DNA from 4 places in the Labrys sp. (in: a-proteobacteria) genome. Region 1 is predicted to be linked to each of the others. Evidence: predicted binding sites of a transcription regulator. Region 1 holds the regulator's gene; each other region holds the start of a gene.
What was found. The regulator PhoB, encoded in region 1, activates phosphate uptake and scavenging genes when phosphate is short. The targets are predictions, from matches to a motif close to TGTCATNNANCTGTCAT.
Positions count from the first base shown of each region.

Region 2: the regulator PhoB is predicted to act here: its motif matches at 941-957, upstream of QM672_RS11945 (acetoacetate decarboxylase).
Region 3: the regulator PhoB is predicted to act here: its motif matches at 1,205-1,221, upstream of QM672_RS10590 (alkaline phosphatase D family protein).
Region 4: the regulator PhoB is predicted to act here: its motif matches at 1,116-1,132, upstream of QM672_RS20040 (YdcH family protein).

Region 1 covers NZ_JASGFM010000055.1:22,361-24,561, forward strand. Annotated here, with positions in the region: gene QM672_RS29855 (RNA polymerase sigma factor) at 1-878, shown strand, start outside; gene phoB (phosphate regulon transcriptional regulator PhoB) at 1,027-1,728, opposite strand; gene phoU (phosphate signaling complex protein PhoU) at 1,742-2,201, opposite strand, start outside.
Region 2 covers NZ_JASGFM010000010.1:120,284-122,484, reverse strand. Annotated here, with positions in the region: gene QM672_RS11950 (3-hydroxybutyrate dehydrogenase) at 80-868, opposite strand; gene QM672_RS11945 (acetoacetate decarboxylase) at 1,148-1,891, shown strand; gene QM672_RS11940 (patatin-like phospholipase family protein) at 2,021-2,201, shown strand, end outside.
Region 3 covers NZ_JASGFM010000008.1:154,483-156,683, reverse strand. Annotated here, with positions in the region: gene QM672_RS10590 (alkaline phosphatase D family protein) at 1-1,161, opposite strand, end outside; gene QM672_RS10585 (hypothetical protein) at 1,356-2,201, shown strand, end outside.
Region 4 covers NZ_JASGFM010000023.1:93,659-95,859, reverse strand. Annotated here, with positions in the region: gene gcvA (transcriptional regulator GcvA) at 1-474, shown strand, start outside; gene QM672_RS20045 (YdcH family protein) at 554-778, opposite strand; gene QM672_RS20040 (YdcH family protein) at 1,146-1,325, shown strand; gene QM672_RS20035 (DUF6600 domain-containing protein) at 1,498-2,201, shown strand, end outside.

The sequences.
Region 1 (2,201 bases):
ATGCCACCGTACGTGCTCCCCTGATCCTGCAGGTGATATTGGGGTTCGATGCCGGCGCGATCGCCAGCGCCTTCCTGGTCTCGCCCGTGGCGATGAGCCAGAGACTGGTACGGGCCAAGGCCAAGATCAAGCAAGCCGGCATCCCTTTCCGCATCCCGGAGCCCGACGAGTTGCCCGGCCGTCTCGACGCGGTGCTGGAGGCCGTTTATGCCGTCTATGCCGAAGGCTGGGCCGATCCGGAAGGGGCTCATGCCCGCGAGCGCAATCTGTCGACGGAGGGGATCTGGCTCGGCCGGCTGCTGGCCTCGCTCCTGCCCGGCGAGCCCGAAGTGCTCGGACTGCTGGCCCTGATGCTGCACGCCGAAGCGCGGCGGGCGGCGCGCCGCGGCCAGGATGGCGATTATATTCCGCTGGAGCAGCAGGACACCGCGCTCTGGGATGCGGGGCTGATCGAGGAGGCCGAGGCCTTGCTTGCCCGGGCCGGCCAGGTCCGCCAGATCGGCCGCTATCAGCTGGAAGCCGCGCTGCAATCGGCCCATGCCCATCGACGCATCTGCGCGACGACGGACTGGGCCGCGATCGTCACATTGTATGAAGCCCTGGTTCTACTGACAGCTTCTCCAGTGGCCGCCATCAACCGGGCCGTGGCGCTCGCCCGCCTCATGGGGCCGCAGGCTGGTCTGGCTGCACTTGACGAGGTCGCCGGTGACGGACGCATCGTCGATTACCAGCCCTATTGGGCCGCGCGTGCGGACTTGCTGGTGCGGGCCGCCAGACCGGAGGAGGCCCGCAATGCCTATTTGCGGGCGATCGGCCTGGAGAGCGATCCGGCCATCCGCCGCTATCTGCAGGCACGCCTGGCGGATTTGGCGGCGTGACTGCGCAGCGAGGGAGGAGGGCGGATATCGTCGCCCGCTCTTGCTCTCTACGTCGCGCACCCCCTAACCCTCTCCCCGTAGGAGCGTGGTGAGGGCGCAACGCAGCCTTGGCGAAGCGGAGCGAGCGGGCAATGCCCGCGAAACGCGCTCAGGATTGCTTGGCGAAGGTCTCGTCGAAGGAATAGCCGGCACCGCGCACGGTGCGGATCGGATCGATCTCGCGCGTGCGGTTCATCGCCTTGCGCAGGCGGCCGACATGCACGTCGACCGTGCGCTCGTCGATATAGACGTCGCGGCCCCAGACGCTGTCGAGCAACTGCTCGCGCGCGAAGACGCGTCCCGGTGCCTGCATCAGGAATTCGAGCAGGCGAAATTCGGTCGGGCCGAGGCGGATCTCGCGATTGCCGCGATGGACGCGCTTGGTCTCGCGGTCGAGGGAGATGTCGCCGGCCTTGAGAAGGGAGGCGACGTGATCGGGCTTGGCCCGGCGCAGCAGGGCACGCACGCGCGCCGAGAGCTCGGGCACGGAGAAGGGCTTGACGACATAGTCGTCGGCGCCGGTGGCCAGACCCCGCACGCGCTCGGTTTCCTCGCCGCGCGCCGTGAGCATGATTACCGGCAGGCGCTCGGTTTCCGGCCGCATGCGAATGCGCCGGCACAATTCGATGCCGGACAGGCCCGGCAACATCCAGTCGAGCAGAACCAGGTCCGGCACGCTTTCGCGCAGGCGGATCTCGGCGTCGTCTCCGCGTGCGACGCTATCCACCTCATAGCCTTCGGCTTCGAGATTGTAGCGCAGCAGCAGGGTCAGCGCTTCTTCGTCCTCGACGATCAGAACCTTGGGAGGCATGGCCTATCCCTTGTTATTTAGCCGGCACAGGAAGGTCGACGAGATCGGTGCTGTTGTCCGCCTTGGGCCGCTCTCCGGCCGGCGATTCACCGGTCACGAGATAGTGGACCGTCTCGGCGATGTTGGTGGCGTGGTCACCGATGCGCTCGATGTTCTTGGCGCAGAACAGCAGATGGGTGCAGAAGCCGATATTGCGCGGATCTTCCATCATGTAGGTCAGCAATTCGCGGAACAGCGAGGTATACATCGCATCGATCTCGCCGTCCGAGCGCCAGACCGAGAGGGCTTCCTCGACATTGCGTTGGGCGAAGGCGTCGAGCACCTGCTTGAGCTGCTCGAGTACCAGGTCGGCCATGTGGTCGAAACCGCCGAAGAGCTGGGCCGGCTGGGCGTGACTGTGGATGGCCACCACGCGCTTGGCGACATTCTTGCCGAGGTCGCCGATCCGCTCGAGGTCATTGGCCACCCGCAGG
Region 2 (2,201 bases), on a different contig from region 1:
ATAGAGCGCCTTTCTTGTCCTGCGGTCCCCCGTCTGCGAAGTGTCACTGCGGGCCGCATTCGCACGGGATGATCTCGCATCATTGCGCCGTCCAGCCCCCGTCGACCGGCAGGGTGGTGCCGGTGATCTGCCTGGCGGCATCACTGCACAGGAAAACCGCGACGGCCGCGATTTCGTCGACCGTGACGAACTCCTTGGTCGGCTGCGCCGCCAGCAGCACATCGTGCTTGACCTGTTCCTCGGTCAGTCCGCGCGCTTTCATCGTATCGGGAATCTGCTTTTCCACCAGCGGCGTCCAGACATAGCCGGGCGCGATGGCATTGGCCGTGATGCCGTGCTCGGCAACCTCGAGGGCCACCGTCTTGATCAGGCCGGTAACGCCGTGCTTGGCGGCGACATAGGCAGACTTGAACGGCGAGGCCACGAGCGCATGCGCCGAAGACGTATTGAGGATGCGGCCCCATCTGCGCTGCTTCATGCCGGGAAGCGCTGCCTTGATGGCATAGAAGGAAGCGATCAGGTTGATGCGGGTGATGGCTTCCCACTTGTCGTCCGGAAACTCGTCGATCGGGGCGACGTGCTGGATGCCCGCATTGTTGACCAGGATGTCCAGAGTGCCGAAAGCCTCCTCGGCCTCGTGGATCATGGCGGTGATCTCGGCCCCAACCATCATGTTCGCGCCGCTGTAGCGGCACTTCACGCCAAAATCCTTTTCGATGCCGGCCCGTTCGCGCTCGATGGCATCGGCGTCGCCGAAACCGTTGATGGTGACGTTGGCCCCTTCGGCCGCCAGGGCTCGGGCAACAGCGAGGCCGATGCCGCTGGTCGAGCCGGTGACCAGGGCATTGCGGGAGGAGAGTTGGGCCATGTTCATCTCGTCAGGCAGGAGGTGGGAAGGTGCGGCGGACAGGACCGCCGGCCCGGAAGCTGGCATGGCCAGATGTCGCCCTTATTACACCGGCCTTCGGCTCCCAGAGCGCCTTGCAACGAGACGGGATCACCCAGAATCGCAAAGACGCTCGGGGACGATGAGTGGGGGCGAACAGGCGTTCAGGCATGAACGCGCTTTGCTCCAGCGGACATGGACCTGTCATGCTGCCATGCAACATAGGCCGAGATCCTCCCCGCTTTTCATGAAGGACATCCCGTGGATCAAGCCGAAGTCGTCAAGCGCGCCTATGCGATGCCGCTGACCAATCCCTCCTTCCCGCCTGGCCCCTACCGCTTCTTCGACCGCGAATACATCATCATCACCTACCGCACGACGCGCGAGGCGCTGGAAGCGGCGGTGCCCGCCCCGCTCGAGATCGACGAGCCGCTGGTGAAATACGAATTCATCCGCATGCCCGATTCGACCGGCTTCGGCGATTACACCGAGACCGGGCAGGTCATTCCGGTGCGATTCAAGGGCCAGCACGGCGCCTATGTCCATTCGATGTATCTGGACGACGATGCCCCCATCGCCGGTGGCCGCGAATTGTGGGGCTTTCCCAAGAAGCTGGCGACACCCAAGATCGTGCATGAGGGCGAAGTCATCGTCGGCACGCTTCATTACGGCAGCGTGCTCTGCGCCACCGGGACCATGGGCTACAAGCATCGCCTCGCCGACCGGCAGGCCGTGCTGGACTCGCTCGGCGCGCCCAACTTCCTCATCAAGATCATCCCGCATGTCGACGGGTCGCCGCGGATCTGCGAACTCGTGCGCTATCACCTCACCGACGTGACGCTCAAGGAAGCCTGGACGGCCCCGGCCGCGCTGGAACTGCACGCCCATGTCATGGCCGATGTCAGCCGCCTGCCGGTGCTGGAGGTCGTCTCGGCCGTGCATTTCGTCGCCGACCTCACGCTCGGGCTCGGCGAGGTGGTGCACGACTATCTCGCCGCCCGCTGACCCCGCCTAGAGCAAAGCGCGTTCAAGCGTGAACGCTTTTTTACTCTAAGTCTTTGGTTCAACGCGTCTTTGCGATTCTTGGTGATTCCACCAAATCGCAAAACGCCATGCCTGACCGGAGTTTCCACCGTGCTCGAACGCAATAGAGACAAGGCCGCGCGCGCCACCATCGAGGAGATCTCGGCACAATATGATCGCATCGCCCTGGTGTTCCAGGGCGGCGGCGCGCTTGGTGCCTACCAGGCCGGCGTCTACGAGGCGCTGGCCAATGCCGGCTGCGAACCGAATTGGCTTTCGGGTGTGTCCATCG
Region 3 (2,201 bases), on a different contig from region 1:
CGAGACGGCCTCGAAGCCCTTCTTCTGTTCGGCCTTGTCCCACACCACCAGAGCCAGCGGCATGTCGGCGGCGATCACCTTCCAGGTCGCCTTGGAGTTGGCGAGCTCACGCTTGAGCCAGGCAAGCTGCTCGGCGCCGAGGAAGGCCGCTTCCCCGCCTTCGGTGGTCTGCAGATTGGCGCCGTTCGGGCCGCGATAGGTACGCATGTCGAGCATGAAGACGTCGAGCAGCGGGCCGTATGGGATCTTGCGATAGACCCGGCGCGGCTCGGCCAGCGTGGTGGCGATCGGCATATATTCGTGGAAGGCCTGTGCGGCGCGCGCCGCCAGGGCCGCAATCGACTTTTCCTTGTAGCGATCGTCGCTGAGCAGGTCCTTGGAGGACGACCAGTTGTTGGTCACCTCATGGTCGTCCCACTGGGTGATGACCGGAACCTGCTGGTAGAGAGCGCGGAAGTTCTTGTCCATGAGGTTGTATTTGTACTGTCCGCGATATTCGTCGAGAGTCTCGGCGACCTTGGACTTTTCCGGCGTGACGATGTTCTTCCAGACGGTGCCGTCCGGCAGCTTCACCTCGGGCTTGATCACGCCGTCGGCATAGATGTTGTCGCCCGAATGGATGAAGAAATCCGGATTGTGCTTGAGCATGGCCGAATAGATCTTCATGCCGCCGCGGTCGGCATCGATGCCCCAGCCCTGGCCGGCCGTGTCGCCGGACCAGACGAAGGAGACGTCACGCAGTCCGGCCGGGGCCGAACGCAGGTGCCCAGTGACCACTTCGCTCTCGACGCTGGTATGGGCGAGATCCTGGAAGCGCACGCGGTAGAAGATCTCCTGATCGGCCGGCAGGCCTTCGGCCAGGATCTTCACGGTGTAGTCGGTCTCGGGCGAGGCGGTCACCGTCGGCAGCCGGTTCACCGTCTTGAAGCTCTCGGTCGTCGACCATTCGAAGATCGCATTGGCTGGGCGGTCCGTGCGCGACCACAGCACGGCCCTGTTGCCGGCGACGTCGCCCGACTGCAGGCCGGCCGTAACTTCGGGGCGGTCGGCGGCGCGGGACAGGCCCGGCATGGCGAACGTACCCGTGGCCCCGAGCAGGCCGGTTGAGGCGGTTGCGGTAAGGAAGCGGCGGCGTGACAGAGGTCTTTCGATGAAGCGCATGGCGACTCTCCAGCTTGAAATGCGCTCCTTCTTGGCCATCGACATGACAGTGGCATGTCAAATGGTTGGAGGAATTATAAAGAGGGTTGTCGGCATCGAACGTTCCCACGCTTTCACCAGACGGATTCATGAGTCAGGCGGCCGGTGATGTGGCATAGGAAAGGTCGGCATTCGTCCAGTTAGTCGAGGAATCGATGGTTGCTTCGAGCTGTTTCGGCGTTTGGCACAAGACCGTTAGAACGACCCTGCTAGCCGGTATGATGCTGGCCATCGGTTTGCCGGGGAAGCCGGCCGTCGCCGGGCCTGCGACAGATGGCGGTGCCAGGGAGATCACCGACGCCTTGGGCCGCAATCTCGGCAAGGTCTGGATCGACAAGGGCGTCATCAGCGTGAAGCCCGATGGCGAGGGCTACGATCTCGCACTCGCCATCGGTAGTGCCAAGCTCGGCCTGCCCGGCGATGGGATGACATTCAGCCTGAAGCCTTTCACCCTCCGGCTCACGCCGAAGGGAGAGCGACGCTTTGCCTTCGAACTTCCCAAATCCACACTCGAGCTGACTTACAGGAACCCAGCCTTGTTTTTCAGCGAAGAAGGATCGCGTCGCTTGGTGAACTGTTCCGGTGAAGGCTTGCTCGATCTGGATGCCTTCCTGGTTTCGGAGGGCAATCTTCAATGCGAAAGCAGCACCGCCTCCAACTCCGTCGGTGTCTTTGGAGGGGAGGGCAAGACAGGGCTCATCAGTCTCAAGTTGGCCGGCACGGCGGTGGCGGACGGCAACATCGATGGCCGGATATCCTATGAGGTATCGAGTTTTGTCGAAACCTTCGGCGCCAGGATTGGCGATGCCTTGCCGACGTCGCTGCCGAAACCGGAGATGACCACCAAAGTCGACGGAATTCGTCACGATTTTTCCGTTTCGGGCCTGAGGAAGACTGGATTGACGACAGCCTTTGCTTTTCTATCCGATCGGTTTCTCCGCGGGCCTGGCACTGCAACGCGCGCGGAGATTGAGGCGCTCGCCAAGGGCGTCATGCCGCTT
Region 4 (2,201 bases), on a different contig from region 1:
GGCGCCTATGCCGGCCTGCGCTCGGATCGCCTGTTCGTCGAGGACGTCTTTCCGATCTGCAGCCCCCAGCTTCTGCACGGGCCCGTGCCCCTGCGGGAACCCGACGATCTGCAATATTTCACCCTGATCCATCTCGACTGGCACAGTCAGGATTCGATGTGGCCGGACTGGCGCATGTGGCTGATGGCCGCCAAGGCGGACAAGCCCGATCCCACGCGCGGCCTGCATTTCAGCCAGTCGATCATGACCCTGCAGGCGGCCGTGGACGGCCAGGGCGTAGCGCTCGGCAATACCAGCCTTGTGGGCGACGACCTGGCTGCGGGCCGGCTGGTACGCCCCTTCGATCTGTCTTTGAAGATCGCGCCGGAATTCGCCTATCACCTGGTGGCGCCGAGGGCCAAGGCGGACAAGCCGATGATCAAGGCGTTCCGGGACTGGGTGCTCGCCGAAATCGCCAGCGGCAAGGCGGTTTGATCGTCCGGATCGCCTTCCATCCCCGTCGAAGCCACGCCGAGGCCATGCCCGACGATCACAAGCGTCAGGCGATCAAGCGTCAGGCGATGATGTCCGGCGTCAGCAGGTCCTCGAGCAGGGACATGCGGTCCTTGAGATGGAGCTTGCGCTTCTTCAGGCGCTGAAGCTGCAGACGGTCGGGCGTTCCCACCTGTTCCAGAGCGGCAATCGCGGCATCGAGATCGCGGTGTTCCTGGCGAAGCTGCCCCAGCTCCGCAACCATCGCGGCTTCCTCCTCCTCGGTGAGCGGATTTGACAAGCCCATACCCTTCCATTCCGAATGGCAGCTTCGGTATTTCGACCATTCTGCCGCTCCATGCCCATCCGGGCACGGTGCCGAACTATGCCGAGCCGATTCCTCGCCCGCAAGCGCTGCGGCAAGATATCGCCATCTATTTACACCCGTTTGGCGAAGCTTGCCGGACAACTTTCACAAGCCCTTCCTAGGCCTTTGATCCAGCATTCTTTTTGGCCCGGCCACACTGCATTACCGTGCGGTAAGCTATTGTTCTGACTAAATTTATTGTTGCTTTGCACAATCGATTCAACGTCGGAATCCGCGATTTTCCTTCGACATGCGCGCCTTTTCGTGAGAACGTTGAATGTCGGAACTGTGACACAAGGAGCCGTTAATGCCTGTGCAGTCGCATTTGGTCGAACTGGAGCGCAAACATCACGCTCTTGAAACAGAACTCACCATCGCACTGGCTCATCCCTCCTCGGATGACCTCAAAATCGCAGAGCTGAAGCGTAAGAAACTCCTTCTCAAAGACGAAATTGCAAGATTGAAGAGCGCCGAGAGGCTGCACTGAACCAGTCACCGCTGGTGTATGTTGACCGCCGGACCGGAGCATCATCCGGTACCGGCGGTTTCATTTTGTGGCCGGATCTCAGTTGATCCACGTGCCAATTGATACGGACGTCTCCCCCAGACAGGTTCAGGATCGGCTGCGATCGAAGCAATAACCCATGGAGGGGTTTGCTATGGCCAGCACGAGTCGGCATTGGGGGCTTGGCCTCGTTTCTTCTTTCCTGCTGGCGTGCGCCGTCCTGCCCGCTCCCGGCGCTCTGACCGACCCGGCCCGGGCTGCGCCCGTCGCCGCCATCCAGGCGCAGGCGCCCAGCCTCGACGAATTCAAGGCCGTGTTGTCGGGCTACGGCCAATACATCTATTCCGAACGCTACGGCGAAGTCTGGAAACCCTCGGTGGTCCCCGCCGGCTGGCATCCCTATCCAGCCTGCCGCTGGGTCTATGACCGCACTTACGGCTGGACGTATGACGATCCCTCCGTCTGGGGCAAGATTGTCCATCACTATGGACGCTGGGCCTCGGACGGCAGCAATGGCTGGGTCTGGGTGCCCGGCACGCAGTGGAGCCCCGCCTGGGTGATCTGGCGCAGCGGTGGTGACTGGACCGGCTGGGCGCCGACACCACCTGCAAGCGACCAGCAGGAGATCAGCCTCGCCAATTTCAACGTCGACAGGCAATGGACCTTCATCGAGACGGTCAAGCTCGGCAATCGCTGCGACGACGGGCCTTCCGCCGCGCCAGCCGGCACTTTCGCCGGCTCGACCCCGGTGACGCGTTTCAAGATCGTACGGGGCATCGCCGTGTTCGTGCTGCCGCCGCCGACCCTCATCGTCGATTACGACACCGGCCCGGTGGCGTCCTGGTCGAGTGAATTCCT